Regions from separate parts of the Terribacillus sp. 7520-G genome, predicted to be linked through region 4. Evidence: riboswitches for the same ligand, from Rfam matches in the RefSeq annotation. Region 4 holds a riboswitch; each other region holds the start of a gene.
The links. Region 4 has a riboswitch for S-adenosylmethionine ahead of CHH53_RS14370 (M20 family metallopeptidase). Riboswitches for the same ligand answer to the same signal wherever they lie in the genome.

Region 1 (4,292 bases), on a different contig from region 4:
TGAAATGGCACGCCGGTAACACGCCAGATTATGCTACACTATAATCAAAACGTGGTAAAGGCAGGAAAAGGTATGTTAGTTGCAGAAAGACAAAGGAAGATCGTCGAGCTGGTCAACGAACGGGCAAGCGTCCGGGTCACCGAGCTTAGCTCCCTCTTCCATGTGACCGAGGAGACGATACGGCGCGACCTCGAGAAGCTGGAAAAGGAGCAGCTGCTCCATCGCAGTCATGGCGGAGCTGTGCGGATCGAAGAAGGGGCAACGGAGATTGCGCATGAAGCACGCGAAGTAATGCATATGCAGGAAAAGCAAGCGATTGCCAAAGCGGCAGTCTCCGATATCCACACCGGGGAACGAATCATTCTCGATGCCAGCACGACAGCATGGTATATGGCAAAAGAATTGCCGAATATGCCGCTGACGATCATAACCAACAGTATCAAAGTGGCACTTGCCTGCAGTACAAAGGATCAGATCCGTGTCATTTCGCTCGGCGGACAGCTGCTGTCAAAATCATTATCCTATGTCGGACCGCTGACGGAGAGATCATTGACGACCTATTATGTAGATAAAACTTTCCTTTCGTGCAAGAGTGTCCATCTCGAGCATGGTTTGAGTGACTCGAATGAACAGCAGGCGATCGTGAAGAAGCAAATGATCGAGATAGCGGAACAAACAATCCTCCTGGCCGATTCCAGTAAATTCGGCAAGCGTGCTTTCGCCACAATCACCGGTCTGGATAGGATTTCGAAGGTCTACACAGATACAGGGATAGATTCCATCACAAGCAACCATTTTGAAAAACAGAACATCGAGTTCCAAGCCGTGAACTAATCACCGACCCCGCAGGATTAAGCTTGCGGGGTCGCTAAGCATGGTATGAGGAATAAAATAGCATTTATCCCTCTGAACTCGTTGATTTTTGTAAGCGCTTGAATTGCTGAAATCCTAACCGGATCTGAAAGCGGTTATTGCATCAGCGACCCTCGGAGGATAAGAAGCCTCCGCTTATGGATTCTCTGCTTTCGACGTCCATCTTGAAAGGTTGTCCTTAATGGACAGCCTTTTTGGTTTGCAAACAAATCCCTATCTTATCCACTGCCTATCGATATCCCTTCGAAAGTATAATATAACCATGGGATTTTTGTTGATAAAGCAATACGAATCCTGTATTCTCTTATTTATTGTGACAAAAAAATCGATTTTTTCTTCTTATTAAGAGAGATGGAGGGACTGGCCCGATGAAATCTCGGCAGCGGAACTTTATGATGAAGTTGCTGTGCCAACTCCAGCAAGCCGAGGCTTGATAGATAAGAAAAGTGCCAGGATGCCTCTTCTTGCTTGTCAAGATGGGGCCTTTTTTGAGAGGAAAAACGGACAAGACTTGTCGCTTTTATTTTTGGAGGTGGAATGATGAAGAAAGGAAATCCATGGGCGCTGATCCCATTTGTTGTTTTTTTGATTTTATTCATTGGTTCAGGGGTCATTACAGGTGACTTTTATGCGTTTCCTGTCTTAGTGGCGATTGTCATTGCAGGTGCTGTCGCTCTTGCTATGAATCGGAAAGAATCATTTTCGCGGAAGGTTGACATCTTTTGTCAAGGAGCAGGGAACTCCAATGTCATGCTGATGGTCATTATCTTTCTTTTGGCTGGTGCCTTTTCAGGGGTGGCAGAGGGCATGGGTGCAGTAGACTCCACTGTAAACTTTGCGTTAGCATTTGTACCGCAAAACCTGCTTGTCGTGGGCTTATTCATCATAGCCTGCTTTATCTCCCTGGCAATGGGTACCTCGGTGGGTACGATTGTTGCGCTGGCTCCAATCGGAGTGGGGATAAGCGAACATACCGATCTTTCGATGGCGCTGGTAATGGCTGCGATCATTGGCGGTTCCATGTTTGGTGATAATTTATCCTTTATCTCGGATACAACCATTACTGCCGTACGATCACAAGGTGTTCAAATGAAGGATAAATTCAAGGTGAACTTTTGGATTGTCCTGCCGGCAGCTATTGTAACGAGCATCATCTTAGGCATTATGACAATGGGTGAGACGGCTCAAGTGGATCATGGAAGCTATAGCTGGGTAAAAATACTTCCTTACATTCTGGTTATTGTCTTTGCATTATCTGGAATGAATGTTTTCCTTGTTCTGGCGTCTGGTGTTGTTTTAGCTGGAGCAGTTGGCTTGGTTGATGGCAGCTATCATGTAATGGATCTTGTGCAGACGATGGGCGGAGGAATGGCAGATATGTATGAGATTGCTTTCCTTGCAATACTGATAGCAGGAATGGTAGAGGTCATTAAATATAACGGCGGAATCGATTACCTGCTTCACCTTTCAACACGGAGGATTAAATCGAAAAAAGGTGCTGAATTCAGCATTGCCGGTCTGGTTGGAGTTACTGATTTATCTACGGCCAATAATACAATTTCTATATTGATCGTAGGTCCGCTCGCTAAAAACATTGCGGATCAATACGGGATAGATCGGCGAAAGACCGCAAGTATATTGGATATTTTCTCCTGTGCGATTCAAGGCCTTTTGCCATATGGCGGCCAATTACTGGCGGTTGCCGGTGTGGCTGGTATATCACCAGTCAGCATTTTGCAATACTCCTTCTATCCTATCCTCATCGGTGTCTGCGGAATCATCGCTATCCTTATCGGATACCCGAAGAAGAACAGCTGAAAAAGTGGACCGCACAGCAGCAAGGCTGTGCGGTTTTTTATGCAAGGAATTTCGGATTGAAAAGAAGGCTGGAATGGTGACGGGAATGGATGGAATGAGTGGATCTGGGTGCAATCAGTTGTCATCCGATCGGATTTCTGGTTTGCAGGTACGGCATTTATCGGACAGCCGAAAACGCCTTTTATTAACCATAATTTTATTATGTAAACCATCTTTGTCGATTTTTTCTCAAAATTATGTCTTTCATATAGCCAGCAGAAGAAACTCTGTGATACTATTTTACTTATGTAAAGAAAAAGCGTAATGGAGAGAGACAGATGAAGGTAGCAAAATTTGGTGGTAGTTCAGTAGCAAGTGCGGAGCAGCTCCGCAAAGTAGCACAAATCGTGAAAGCCGATCAAGAGCGGAAGTTCATCGTCGTTTCTGCACCGGGTAAACGGGATAAAGCAGATACGAAGGTGACGGACTTGCTGATTGCAATAGGCGAGGCGCACAACAAAGGGGAAGACGTCAGTACACAGGTGGAAAAAGTACTATCGCGTTTCCGATCCATCGTCGAGGAATTGGAGCTTGATGATAACCTTATCGGACAGATAGCCGATCATCTGGATGGAATCCTGTCCGATGCAATCCCTGCCGTGAACAAGATGGATGCATTGAAGGCGGCGGGGGAAGATTCCCTTGCAAAAGTATTCAGTGCATATCTTCAGAAATTAGGTGTCGAAGCTGCCTATGTGAACCCTCAAGAAGCAGGTTTGCTTGTGAGGGAGGAATTGGGAGGAGCACGGATACTTGATGAGAGCTTCGAGCTTTTATATAAACTTCGTGATCGGGAAGGGGTGCTTGTCATCCCTGGTTTCTTTGGCTATACGAAGGAGGGGAAACTTGCCACTTTCCCTAGAGGCGGTTCGGATATCACCGGCTCCATCGTGAGTGCAGGCGTGAAGGCTTCCTTGTATGAAAACTTTACAGACGTGGATAGTGTTTATAGTGTGAATCCGAATATCGTGGAGAATCCTAAAGAAATCCACACATTGACGTATCGCGAAATGCGGGAGTTATCTTATGCAGGCTTCTCTGTCTTCCATGACGAAGCACTGATTCCGGCATTCCAAGCTAAAATACCGGTATGTGTGAAAAATACGAACAATCCTTCCGCACCCGGAACGATGATAGTTGCGGAAAGGGAAGTATCGGGAAATCCCGTCATAGGCATTGCGAGTGATACAGGCTTCTTGAGCATCTATATCAGCAAATACTTGATGAACCGGGAGCTTGGTTTCGGCCGGAAGCTATTGCAGATTCTCGAGGAAGAAAACATTTCCTTTGAGCATGCTCCATCCGGTATCGATGATATGAGTGTCATCCTCAGGGAAAGCCAGCTGCCGCCGGATAAAGAAGCAGTGGTCGTCCGCCGTCTCAAAGAGGAACTGAAAGCCGATCAGGTGTCCATCGACCGCGATCTTGCGATGATCATGATCGTCGGGGAAGGGATGATCGAAACAATCGGTGTTTCCAGTACAGCCACAAAGGCTTTTACCGATGCGAATGTGAATATCGAAATGATCAACCAAGGTTCCTCTGAAGTATCTTTGATGTTC
Region 2 (4,292 bases), on a different contig from region 4:
TATGGCGGAACGATCACCCTGCTCCGGCCAAAAAAGGATCCAACAGGAGCAGCTGCATGGGCGGAGAAATCCATCAGCTTGATGAAAGGATACAGATTCAGCCGCACCCTGGAGGATACAGATTGGAATTATTGCACAAAGTTCGTCTGGCAGGCCTTTTGGAGCGGTTCCGGCACCGATTTGACCAGTGCGGCAAAACAGCTTTCCCGGCGCTGGATCTTCCCGCGTCATATCAAACACTCGTCCCATTTTGATCCGATTGCAAAATTCTCCCTGGAGTTCCGCCTCTAGTCATAATTTTCTGGTAAAATGATGAAGATAGGTTGATTAAAGGGGGATTCTCATGCAATTCGAACAAAAATTAGCAAAGTACGCCGAGCTTTTACTGCACATCGGCTTGAATGTAAAGCAAGGGCAGGATCTGATGATAGTTGCAGATTTGGCAGCTGCGCCATTTACAAAGATCGTTGCCGAGAAAGCCTATGAAGCTGGCTTGCGGGATGTCATCGTCGATTATCAGGATGATAACATCACGAAAGCAAAAGTGAAGCATGCCCGGAAAGAGGACTTGGATTACTTCACACCTTTCCGCGGCCGTGTCTATGAAGAATTGGCAGCAGCCGATACTGCCTTCCTGGAGCTGAAGACGCCGAATCCATCTCTTTTTGATGGTATCGATCCGGAAAGGGTCGCCCGCTATACGAAAGCAATGGGCGCAGCCAGACAAGGCTATCAAGCTCACAAGACGAATGGACGCGTCAACTGGCTCATCGCTTCCGTTCCGACTGTCGAATGGGCTGAATCGGTCTTCCCTGATCGGAAAGGACAAGCAGCAGTCGATAAGCTATGGGATGCAATCTTCTTCACTACCCGCTCCGATCAGGAAAATACGGTCGAGCTATGGGAACAGCATGTCGCGGCAATGAAGAAAAACGCTGATCATTTGAATGCACGCGACTATCGCAAGCTGCATTATACCGGTCCTGGAACCGATTTGACGATTGAACTGCATCCGGAATCCTTCTGGACTTGTGCAGAATTCATGAAAGAAGATGGCTCTACATATATACCAAACCTTCCAACAGAAGAAGTTTTTACTATCCCAGTAAAAAATGGAGTAAATGGGACAGTCAGCAGTACGAAACCTTTGAATTATGCCGGCACTTTGCTTGAGAACTTTTCACTAACTTTCGAAAATGGCAAAGTCGTCGATTTCTCAGCAGAAAAAGGCTATGACACGCTCAAGAATCTGCTGGATACCGATGAAGGCGCACGCTTCCTTGGGGAGGTTGCGCTCGTGCCGCATCAATCACCGATTTCCCAATCCGGCATCGTCTTCAACAACACATTATTCGATGAGAATGCTTCCTGCCATTTGGCACTTGGACAAGCAATCGGCATGTGCGTGAAGGATGCCCGCAGCAAATCGAAAGAGGAATTGGAGTCGATCGGATTCAACTACAGTCTGGCACATGTTGATTTCATGGTCGGATCCGGGGAATTATCCATCACAGGCGAAACGCCGGATGGCACAATCGAACCCATCTTCGAAAAAGGGAATTGGGCTTTCTGATGAAATAAAAAAGGAACAGCGGCATTGCTGTTCCTTTTTTATGTATGGCAGATCATGATGACTTCCCGATAATAATCAAGCTGATGAGGGCAAAGTTCTTCATGTGTAATCTCGATTCGCTGACAGGGAGCTCCCGCAACGATTTCCGCTTCCACGCTTTTCGCTTTGCCTTCCACGAGTCTTTCCAAGTCATTCACCTTCATCCTGACAATCTGTATCACTTCTTCATTCAGCAAGATCTCCGGCAATTCTTCCAAGTAATAGAAAAATTGATGACAGAACTCCCGATCGATCAGATCCTTGGCGAATAATTCCTCTTGGATGATACCTTTATAAAATAGATCACTTTCCTGAAGCGTGACACCCAATTCTTCCTGTATCTCACGTAAGCCGCCTATTACGGGCGTTTCGCCGCTTCCCAGATGACCAGCTGCAGTAATGTCGTATTTCCCGGGAAATTCGCTTTTATTAGCAGAACGCTGCTGTAGATAAATGTATGGTTCTGTACCATCATGCTCCACGAACCAGCAGTGGAAAGTCTCATGCCAGTCCCCATCGCGATGGACTGCCTGTCTTTCTTTCACTCCTATTTCCCGGTGCTGCCCATCGAAAATCGTCAATAGCTCCATAGTTTCCCCCATACTCACTCTTTTTTTCTAATGTACGCGATAAAAATAAGATTGTCCACCGCTCATTCCCAATTAAATGGAATCTTCCCGCATTTCCTCCACCAATGGGATGACTTCTTTGGCGAAACGCTCCATCTCTCGTTTTTGCGGGGAAAACTGAAGCAGCAATAGGCTGACACCTGCGTGCTCATAAGCCAGTATCCGCTGTGCAATCTGCATCGGTGTCCCGACAAAGTTTGGCCGCAGTCCTCTGGCAGAAACAGCATCGTCACTTATCCTGCTTTTCTGCGCCAGCTCCTCCTCCGTTACATATGCTTCATAGTCGGAACTGGTAATCCTTTCCCATTCCTGGATGGCTTCTTCCTCTGAGTCACGGCATATGACATAAGCTGTCATGCCAAACTCCGTGAACGCGGACTTGCCAGATGCTTCCCGGCGAATCTGCATATCGGCAATCATACTGGCCACTTCCTGCACTGTGCCGCCCTTCATGACATACGCATCACATGTCTCGGCAATTGTCTGGCGTAAGTAGTCGCTTTCCCCGCCTGCATATAAAGGGGAAATCTCTTTTTTCTTTCCGGCAGGCAAATGATCGACATGCTCCACTTGATAGTACAGTCCATCGTATGTGTAGCTGCCGGCAGTCCAGACTCCCCGCAGTACTTCGAAGAATTCTTCTGTCTGGAGATAGAATTCCTCCGTTCCTTCTATATCGCCAGCTTGACGCTTTCTTTCCTCTTCACGCAGAAATGAAACGACTGCCAGGGAAAAGCGGCTATTGCTGATTCCGTCGATCTTCACCGCCTGCTTGGCAGCTTCTGCCGGCTGATCGATACTGGGCCGGACCGCTGCCATGATATGCAATTTATCGGTTGCTTCTGCTATCGCTCCAGCCGTTTCCCAAAAGTCCAGCTTCTGATCGGCATTTTTCCCTTGGTATAGGTAAGTATCTGGAAGGAATACGGCATCGAACCCCAAGGTTTCCGCCATATGCGCTATTTCTTGGACACACGTCAAACGCAGCGGCCCCCCATCCTCCACATGACGCAGCCAGCTGTTTGAAACTGGCTGCCAGTATGCATATTTCATTGTTATTACTCCTTTTGCACATAGGAAATCCTACCGAACGACACATCAAATCTACTAAAAAAGCTTCTTCGATGAGAAGAAGCCATTGTTTGCAGCCGTCGTCATCTTATCACGCAGCTTTTGCTGCAGGTCGTAGCACCTTCCTGCAGGACTGCCCTCCTGCAGTGGGTTGCCGGGCTTCATCGGGCCTTTCCCTCCGCCACTCGTTATAAGATTTCTTATGAATTATCACTCTTACTATACCAGAATAGCGGTGTCCGATTCAAACAGAATAACTGCGGCGCCGATGGGCCTCCATCAACAGGCGGAACCCATTTTGTCTTGCTTTCTCTTCATAAACGGGGCTGGTCAGCATGAACTCGACCTCCGCTCCGTAATAGTTCTCCAGCTCATCCAATTGCTGAAGTACTTCATCAGGTGTCCCGATCACCATGGTCGGGCGGTTGTCTTCCAGGCGCTCCTTTTCATAAGGAGACAGCTTATAGGCTGACGCTGTATCCGGGCGGAGCATCCCTTTCACTGGTCTTCCCTGCTCCTGCAAAAGCGAGGCAACCTCATGACTTTTGGCCAAGGCTTCTGCAGCTTCCGTCGTTTCTGCACAGAAAAGGAAGAGACTGACCATCATTTGCGGCTCCTGTTCATTCTTCCGGAAGGATTTTCGATATACATCCAGCACCGCTGCATCCTTTTCCCCACGGATGAATTGCGCATAGGCGAATCCGATTCCATGATACGCAGCAAGCCCTGCACTTCCGGCACTGCCGCCGAGCAGCCATACAGATGGGGCGGTGCCGATTTCAGGCATCGCCCGCAAGTCGCCGAACCGATGCTTGTCTTCTTTTCTTATATCCAGGTAATGAAGCAGGTCCCGTATCTGCTGATCATACCAATCCTCCGGCACAGATTTATGCTCCTGCAATGCTCTTTTCGCAGCCGGCATACCACCAGGCGCCCTTCCGATGCCAAGATCGATTCTTCCTGGATGGAGCGCTTCAAGC
Region 3 (4,292 bases), on a different contig from region 4:
AAGCCGTAGAAGTAAGCGAAGTCGCCTAATCCGCCTGCACCGATGACGCCCGCCACTGCTGTGGATCCGATAAGGGCGATTGCCGTTACGGTAATACCCGAGACAAGTGCCGGCATGGACTCTTTCAGCAGAACTTTGAACATGATCGTACTATTCTTTGCCCCCATTGCCTTGGCAGCCTCGACTACTCCATTGTCCACTTCTTTCAATGCGATCTCGACTAACCTTGCATAGAATGGTGCAGATCCGATGATCAGCGCCGGCAATGCTGCCTCCGGACCGCGGATCGTACCGACGATGAAATCGGTGAATGGGAACAGCAGCAAGATTAGGATGATGAACGGGATCGCACGGAATATATTGACGACCGCTGCCACAATCCAATAAACGACTTTATTCTCCCACAGTTTTCCCTTACTGGTCAGATAAAGCAAAAGACCAAGGATGATTCCGATGATGAAAGTACCGATCAAGGAAAGAATCGTCATATAGAATGTCTCATAGATGGCGGTATTCAAATCTGCTATATCTACATTCGGAAACCATTTCTCAAACAAGTTCCTGCACCTCCACTTTCACATTCGCCCCGCGGATGAAGTCAAGTGCCTTCTCCACTTCCGCTTCACTGCCCACAAGCTGCAGGAACAGGCTGCCGACTGCGCCGGTTTGTGTCTGCAGTACATTCCCCTGCAGGATATTGATGTCCACATCAAATTGCTTCGCGGTCTGGCTGACAACTGTCTGATTGACATTGTCCCCTGAGAAGGAAAGCTTCACGATCGTGCCTGAACCTTCTTTCATCGCAGCCGCCGATAAGGATTCATATTGCTCGCTTCCATCCAATTGCTGGACGAAACGCTTCGTGATCGCTTGCTGCGGATTTTGGAACACTTCCGCTGCATCACCCTTCTCCACGATCCTGCCGGTATCCATTACGGCAACACGATGGCAGATTTTACGGATGACATTCATTTCATGCGTGATCATGACGATCGTCAAACCGAGACGTTTGTTGATGTCCACCAGCAGATCGAGGATGCTGTCTGTCGTTTCCGGATCCAATGCAGATGTCGCTTCATCACACAGCAGTACTTTCGGATCGTTCGCCAGTGCTCTCGCAATGCCGACACGCTGCTTCTGACCGCCGCTTAATTGGGATGGGTAAGCATTTTCGCGTCCTTTCAGACCGACAAGCTCAATCAATCGATCAACCTTCGCTTTTCTTTCTTTTTTCGGTACGCCCGCTATTTCCAGTGGAAAAGCGATGTTTTGGTGCACCGTACGGGACCATAGCAGATTGAAGTGCTGGAAGATCATCCCGATTTCCTGTCTGGCAAGCCGGAGTTCGTTTTTCCGCTGTTTTACAATATCCTTGCCATTGATGATTATTTCACCGGCTGTCGGTTCTTCCAGACGGTTCAGCAAGCGCACGAAGGTACTTTTACCAGCACCGCTGTACCCGATCACACCAAAGATTTCACCCGACTCGATCGTCAAGTCAAGCTGATCAACCGCTGTAATATTCTGTTTTTTCGTACGATATATTTTGGAGAGGTTCTTGATGGTAATCAATATCCGCTCCTCCTTCCCCATGTTGCTCTGCAAACATAAAAAACATAAAAAAGCGTCTTTTTGTCATGAGAACAAAAAGACGCTTTTGGTTGCGAAAATTGTTCTCTCATCTGTACAGGTTTCCCTGCAGGAATTGGCACCATACAGGAAAACCTGTGGTTGCCGGGCTTCATCGGGCCAGTCCCTCCGCCACTCTTGATAAGAGTTTTATATATGATTGCTAAAAAGGAGTTTAGCACTAGTACAAAGTTCTGTCAACATATATTACAAACTGCCACGGGCTCCAAGGAACAAAAGCGCTTCCATAAGAAGGATATGCTGATAATCCCCTTCCACTACCTGCCTGTCGCATAAACTGCGAAGCTGCACTTGGCCCGCAAGAAGCTGATGAAGTGTGCGCTCATCCGTACGGATATACAGAAATCCATAAGGCTTCGTGGCCGGCGTCGTCAGACTGCTCCTATCAATATGCAAATCGAAATGATCATCTTCCCATTCTATAAAGACCTTCAGCCGTTTGTCATTGCATAAAGGCAGCAGATCCTCCCTTGCCTCGATTTGCCGTTTGAGCTTTTCCAGTTCTTCCATGATCATCCTTCATCCCCCCTGCTTTGTATTTGGCTCCGTGCCCTCCGAATTCCTGCAAGAAAAAACAGCTTTCCAATTGGAAAGCTGTTTTATTCACCCAGCGTTTTTGCCAGCATATGCTGGACAGAATGAAACGCATATATTTTCTCCTGAACTTCCCCTTGTTCAAAGACAATCAGACAAGGTACGCTCTCAATCCGATATTCCTGCATGAAAACCGGAAATAGGGAGGCGTTCAGTTTATGATAATATTCCTGGCCCGTCAAAGTCTCCACTGTCAGGAGCATTTTCTCGGCAAGCTGGCATGTGCCGCAGAACGGTGTATGCACAAATATCCTTGCCTGTTCCTGCCGAATGACTTCCCGGACCTCTTTTTCGATGACGTTGATAATTCATCCCTTCTTTCATCAGGCGAGGAAGAATGGATGCACCATGATACTTCGGCTAAGCAGGGCCGTGGCCAATTCAGGTGCCGGGGTCGCCGCTACCTCTCGATAGGTTCTGTCTACGTAAATATGCTGGGCATGCGGAAGCTCTCTGGCAAGCTGTTTCCTCAGCTTATGTCCGGCGCTGTCCTCATCCACCATGATATATACTTGCTTGTGATCCAAGTCATAGTCATACAAAAGCTGTTCCAGCCGCTCGATGCCCAATGTTCCATTGGTGCAGATGATCGTCACTTCCTCATCGATGATCTTCTTTATCTGCTCTTTATCCGAGCGTCCTTCCACAATAATGACCTTTTCTTCATCACCCATACTGGCATCACCTATTCTGATCGATATTTGATTGCTTCCTTGCCCGTGCTCCGAATAAAGGCAGCTTAGCAATGACGCTTGCCATAGTATATGAAAAGAAACCGCTGCCCTTGCCAACAAGGGCAGCAAAAATTAATCCTCTTTGATTCTTCCTTCGTAATCCTCTACCGAAAGCAGGCTTTCATAAGCTGCTTCATCGTCTGCTTCCACCACGATCATCCATGCCTTCTCGTATGGGGATTCATTTACAAATTCGGGGCTGTCGTCCAAGTCTTCGTTCACAGCCACGACTTTACCGCTGATCGGAGCATACAGCTCGGATACTGTCTTGACAGATTCGACGCTGCCGAATGGCTCGTCCGCTTTCAATTCATCACCAACGGATGGCAGTTCCACGAATACGATATCCCCGAGTTCATCCTGGGCGAAGTCGGTTATGCCGATCCGGTACTGATTGCTTTCTTCTTTTTTGATCCATTCATGTTCTTCCGTGTAACGTAGATCTTTCGGTAAGTTGCTCATTTTTATTCCTCCACCTATTTTCTACAAGAATAGCTAACATATTTACTATAAGAGGTAATAGATAAAATTACCACCGATTCAGCTTAATTCGCGGCAGTCACACTCTCGTACATTTCCGGCTTGAAACCGACAGCAGCCGCATCCTCCCCTATCAAAAGCGGACGCTTGATCAGCATACCGTTTTCAGACAGCCATGCCTTGAGCTGGGCGTCATCGGCACCTTTGATTTTCTCCTTATAGCCGCCCTCGCGATAGACTTTCCCGCTCGTATTGAACAGTTTGGTAAGCGGCAGGCCGCTTTTGTCCGCTGCTTCCTGCAGCACTTCAGGACTTGGCGGAGTCTCGACGATATGTATTGCTTCATGCGATATCCCATTCGCATCCAGCCATTTTTTTGCGTTTTTGCATGTGCTGCAATTCGGGTACCAATAAAATCGGAACATGTAATCCCCTTCCTTTCATACTGTTATTTTAGCATAGTCCTATGCAACATTTGCACAGAATAAACGAATGGATCCCGGGCACGATAGAAAGGAAAAAGGAGGGATCCCATGCCAGCAGGAAATACACACGATGTCATGCTGCAGCCGCCGGAGATGATTTCCGAAAAGGACTTGCTGTACTTGGCCGATATGCTCAATTGGAATCTGAATGCCGCCAAGAAAGCACAGCATGCTGCCAGGGAAGTACAGCTTACAGATGCCCAGGAAGCCTTGCATACTGTCGGCCAGATGCACCAGCGCCATTATGACATGCTACTGGAGCATTTGAAGACGAAACCGCTCAATTAAGGAAGGAGGGAGCACCATGCCAGAGAACCAGAAGATACAGAATCCGCAAACGACTGTACCG
Region 4 (4,292 bases):
AGGCAAGCCGCTCTCCCAGATCGTTGTCCCTGGTGATCAGGAGCCCGGCGATGATATCGCTATGCCCGGAAAGGAACTTGGTCGCACTATGGATGGCTACATCCACACCGAGTGAAAGCGGCTGCTGATACAATGGCGTCAAAAACGTATTATCCAAAAAAGTCAAGCACCCATTCTGCTTGGCCAACCGTACAACCGCACGGATATCCGTCACCTTCAAACGAGGATTGGAGGGTGATTCCAGATAAATGACCTTCGTGTTTGGCTGGATGGCCGCTTCAACCGCATCCAGATCGGTTAGATCCACAAAGGAATGGCTGATCTGGAACTTAGGAAGGATCTCTGTCACAAAACGGTACGTACCGCCATACACATCTTCGGTCACTACCACATGATCGCCCGCAGACAGCAGCATGAATGCAGAAGATATCGCTGCCATGCCCGATGAAAAAGCGAAAGCACATGTCCCTCCCTCAAGTTCTGCCGCCTTTTGCTCGAGCGCTTCCCGTGTCGGATTGCCGGAACGGCTATAGTCGAACGGACCGAAAGCATCGAAGCCTTCCTGATGGTAAGTGGAGGAAAGATAAATCGGCACGTTCACCGCACCTGTCCGCTGTTCCTTATGCCGGCCTTGGATACACGCCGTTTCCAAATGCTGTTCGCTCATAAGATGACCTCCTGATCCACTCTTTGGAATGCTTGCTGCAAATCTCCGATCAAATCATCCGCTTCTTCGATCCCGACCGAGAAACGGAGCAGCCGATCGCATATTCCCCTGGCTTCCCTTTCTTCAAGAGGGATATCGGCATGGGTCTGTGTCGTTGGATATGTAATGAAACTCTCCACTCCGCCAAGGCTTTCTGCAAATGTAATGGTCTTCAGGCTGCGCAGGAACGGATCGACCCATTTACTGTCCTTGACCCGGAAAGAAAGCATGCCGCCCTTGCCTGCGTATAGGACATCCTCCACCTTTGGCTGCTCTTTCAAATATGCCGCGATGCGCTTGGCATTGGTTTGATGCTGCCGCATTCGGAGCGGCAGCGTCTTCAAGCCACGGATGAGAAGCCAGGAATCGAGCGGGGATAACACGGCACCGATGCCGTTATGGAGTACAGACAGGCGCTCTGACAGCTCTACGCCCTTACTCACGACCAGTCCAGCCAGTACATCATTATGTCCGCCGATATATTTCGTCGCACTATGGATGACGATATCTGCCCCATGTGTAATTGGCTGCTGGAGATAAGGCGTCAGGAATGTATTGTCGACAATCAGCAACAGACCGTGTGCTTTCGCCAGTTGCGCATATGCATCCATATCGATTTCCTGCATCAGTGGATTTGTAGGTGTCTCCAGGAAGATCGCTTTTGTCTCATCCGTAATCATCGCTGCTGTTTCTCCCACTGTCCGAAATGGAGCGTAAATCGGCGTCACTCCGTATGATTCCGAATAGAAATCGAACAGTCGATAGGTGCCGCCATAAATATCCTCCGGCACGAGCAGGGAGTCTCCGGATCGGAAAAGTGATAATACGAGTTGGATCGCTGCCATGCCCGAGCTGCAGGCAAAAGCCCGGTCACCTTTTTCAAGCTTTGCGAATCCTTCCTCCAGAACAGCCCGAGTCGGGTTCTTCGTCCGGGTATAATCATAACCAGTCGATTCCCCGATTCCGCCATGTGCATAAGCAGTGGAAAGATAAACCGGCGGATTGACAGCACCTGTCACTTCATCACTTCGGTTTCCTATCTGTACAAATGTTGTCTCTAAGCTACTTCCCATATCGATTCTCACCCTTCTATATAAAAAAAAGAACCTTCTCCCCAAAAAGGAAGAAGGTCCAGTCATAACCGAATCAGCTTCTTATCTTTAAGGCGGATACCTTTTGGAATTAGCACCGTGTCTGGACAGACTGGTTGCTGAGACATCATAGGGCCAATTCCCTCCGTCTCTCTTGATAAGAAAAATCACTATTCATTTTTTATATTATAGCCATGTTAACATACAGGAAAATCCAGTCAAGATATTTTTGATAATTTTCCATCAAATACAATTATTTCTGTTGATTTTTTTAGGCAAAGCCGTTTTTGATGGCAGTCAAAGTAAAAAAATAGGATTGACACCCAGTACTTTTCGGTCTATCCTTTTCCTTACAACTGATATTTCTTATCCAGATTGGTGGAGGGAATGGCCCTAAGAAACCAAAGCAACAGGCTGCAAGCCGCAGTACTGTGCTAATTCCAGGTGTTTGACACTGAAGATAAGAAGAGCGGAAGCTTGAAAAATGGCCCTCTTCTTGTGGAAGGGGCCTTTTTTTAAGACAAAATCCGATTAATTTCATTGGAGATATCAAGATTATTACAGGAGGCTATAGGATGGAGACCACAAAGCAGACCCTTGCGGAGGTACATAAGGAATTGGAACAGGATTTCGCAGAAGTCGTCGAATGGAGACGATATCTGCATCAGCATCCTGAATTGAGTTTTCAAGAGACAGAAACAGCCCGTTTCATCGCTGATAAGCTGCACAGCTTCGGATATGAGGATATCCAGACAAATATCGGCGGCTACGGCATTGTCGCAGCGCTGTCAGGGAAAGAGACTGGGCCGACGATTGCCCTCAGGGCTGATTTCGATGCCCTGCCGATAGAGGACGAGAAAGAAACAGCCTATCGCTCCCAGATACCTGGTGTGATGCATGCTTGCGGGCATGACGGTCATACGGCTGCACTGCTCGGGACTGCCAAAGCATTGATCAAGCATAAGGACAGCCTGAAAGGCAAAGTCGTCTTCCTGTTCCAGCCTGCTGAGGAAGTACCGCCCGGCGGTGCCAAGGCGATGATTGAAGATGGAGCACTCGACGGCGTCGATTATGTCTACGGCGCACATCTTAACTCTGCTGCCCCTGTCGGGAAAATCGGTGTCGGCGAAGGATTCAAAATGGCCGCAGTGGATAAATTTTCGATCACCATCCAAGGAAAAGGGGGGCATGGCGCCGCTCCTCAGGAAGCTGTCGATCCAATCGTCATCGGCAGTGATATCGTAAGCGCCTTGCAGAAGATTGTCAGCCGCAGAGTCAGCCCGCTGGAATCCGCGGTTGTGACACTGGGTGTCTTCCAGTCCGGCAATGCGTTCAATGTCATTCCGGATACAGCCAAATTGGAAGGCACGGTCCGGACATTCAATGCCGACATCCGCAAGCAGGTCAGACAGCAGATAGAAGCAATCGTTTCGGGGATCACGAGCGGATTCGGCGCAACCTATTCCATCGATTACCTGCACGGCTATCCTGCGCTTTATAATCATCCTGAGGAGACTGCTCTTTTGCAGAGGCTGTTCTCCGAGCAATTCGGCGAAGAACAGGTAATAGAGCTTGAAACCGGGATGGGAGCGGAAGATTTCGCTTATTACCTGCAGGAAAAACCCGGCAGCTTTTTTAAAGTTGGCTCCCGCAACGAGGATACAGGCACACACTATCCGCATCATCATCCGAAATTCGACATCGATGAGCGCGCATTGCTCATCACCGAAAAAGCGTTCACGAAAATCGTATTCTCGTTATTGGGAAGCTAAGGAGGAAATGTCTTGAAGAAGAGATTTGCACTTATATCATTAGGCTTGGCGGCTACCATCGCACTGTTCGGATGCTCCGGCAATTCCAGCAGCAGTTCCGGCGCAAGCGGCGGAGAACCCGTGGAAGGCGGCGACTTGAACGTTGCCATGACAGCGGATCCCGACACACTGGACTGGATGTATTCCGGTGAAAGCGCTGCGAGAAAAATAGGCTGGCATATCTATGAAGGCCTGTTCGCCCTCGATAAGGATTACCAGGCTCGTCCTTTACTAGCCGACGACTATACCGTCAGCGATGACAAGAAAACATACACGATCACCCTGCGTGATGGACTGAAATTCCACAACGGCCAGGACGTGACTGCTGAGGATGCCAAAGCATCGATCGAACGCTGGCTCAAGGTCTCTTCCGTCGGTAAGATCACAGCAACACATGTGGATGCTGTCGAAGCAACAGATGACTTGACATTGGTCATCACGCTGAAAGACCCGTATGCCGCTTTGCTCACCGATCTGGCTGCTCCGAAAGCATCTGCTGTCATCATTCCTGCCGACATAGCAGAAGCCGCTGGTGAACAGCCGCTGACAAATGAACAGCTGATCGGTACAGGTCCCTTCAAATTCGATTCCTGGAAGCGCGGAAATGAAATCGTCCTTTCCAAATTCAAAGATTATCAATCTCGTAAAGAGGAAGACTGGGGCGGTTTGACAGGTAAGAAGACA

Region 1: linked by a shared signal. The riboswitch ahead of CHH53_RS06675 (Na+/H+ antiporter NhaC family protein) and the one ahead of CHH53_RS14370 (M20 family metallopeptidase) in region 4 are both predicted to bind S-adenosylmethionine.
Region 2: linked by a shared signal. The riboswitch ahead of CHH53_RS01190 (LLM class flavin-dependent oxidoreductase) and the one ahead of CHH53_RS14370 (M20 family metallopeptidase) in region 4 are both predicted to bind S-adenosylmethionine.
Region 3: linked by a shared signal. The riboswitch ahead of CHH53_RS09625 (methionine ABC transporter ATP-binding protein) and the one ahead of CHH53_RS14370 (M20 family metallopeptidase) in region 4 are both predicted to bind S-adenosylmethionine.

The regions. Positions count from the first base shown of each region.
Region 1 covers NZ_NQFP01000015.1:172,550-176,841, reverse strand. The annotation lists gene rhaA (L-rhamnose isomerase) at 1-19, shown strand, start outside; gene CHH53_RS06680 (DeoR/GlpR family DNA-binding transcription regulator) at 73-834, shown strand; SAM riboswitch class I at 1,210-1,317, shown strand; gene CHH53_RS06675 (Na+/H+ antiporter NhaC family protein) at 1,411-2,691, shown strand; gene CHH53_RS06670 (aspartate kinase) at 3,009-4,292, shown strand, end outside.
Region 2 covers NZ_NQFP01000001.1:251,621-255,912, forward strand. The annotation lists gene CHH53_RS01175 (C40 family peptidase) at 1-291, shown strand, start outside; gene CHH53_RS01180 (aminopeptidase) at 344-1,573, shown strand; gene CHH53_RS01185 (NUDIX hydrolase) at 1,612-2,202, opposite strand; gene CHH53_RS01190 (LLM class flavin-dependent oxidoreductase) at 2,275-3,294, opposite strand; SAM riboswitch class I at 3,398-3,509, opposite strand; gene CHH53_RS01195 (LLM class flavin-dependent oxidoreductase) at 3,557-4,292, opposite strand, start outside.
Region 3 covers NZ_NQFP01000024.1:59,726-64,017, reverse strand. The annotation lists gene CHH53_RS09630 (methionine ABC transporter permease) at 1-557, opposite strand, end outside; gene CHH53_RS09625 (methionine ABC transporter ATP-binding protein) at 550-1,572, opposite strand; SAM riboswitch class I at 1,676-1,777, opposite strand; gene CHH53_RS09620 (hypothetical protein) at 1,837-2,166, opposite strand; gene CHH53_RS09615 (thioredoxin family protein) at 2,250-2,540, opposite strand; gene CHH53_RS09610 (ribonuclease M5) at 2,568-2,918, opposite strand; gene gcvH (glycine cleavage system protein GcvH) at 3,051-3,440, opposite strand; gene CHH53_RS09600 (arsenate reductase family protein) at 3,524-3,883, opposite strand; gene CHH53_RS09595 (hypothetical protein) at 3,992-4,231, shown strand; gene CHH53_RS09590 (spore coat protein) at 4,248-4,292, shown strand, end outside.
Region 4 covers NZ_NQFP01000042.1:33,789-38,080, forward strand. The annotation lists gene CHH53_RS14360 (aminotransferase class I/II-fold pyridoxal phosphate-dependent enzyme) at 1-667, opposite strand, end outside; gene CHH53_RS14365 (methionine biosynthesis PLP-dependent protein) at 664-1,779, opposite strand; SAM riboswitch class I at 1,858-1,961, opposite strand; SAM riboswitch class I at 2,161-2,264, shown strand; gene CHH53_RS14370 (M20 family metallopeptidase) at 2,373-3,569, shown strand; gene CHH53_RS14375 (ABC transporter substrate-binding protein) at 3,582-4,292, shown strand, end outside.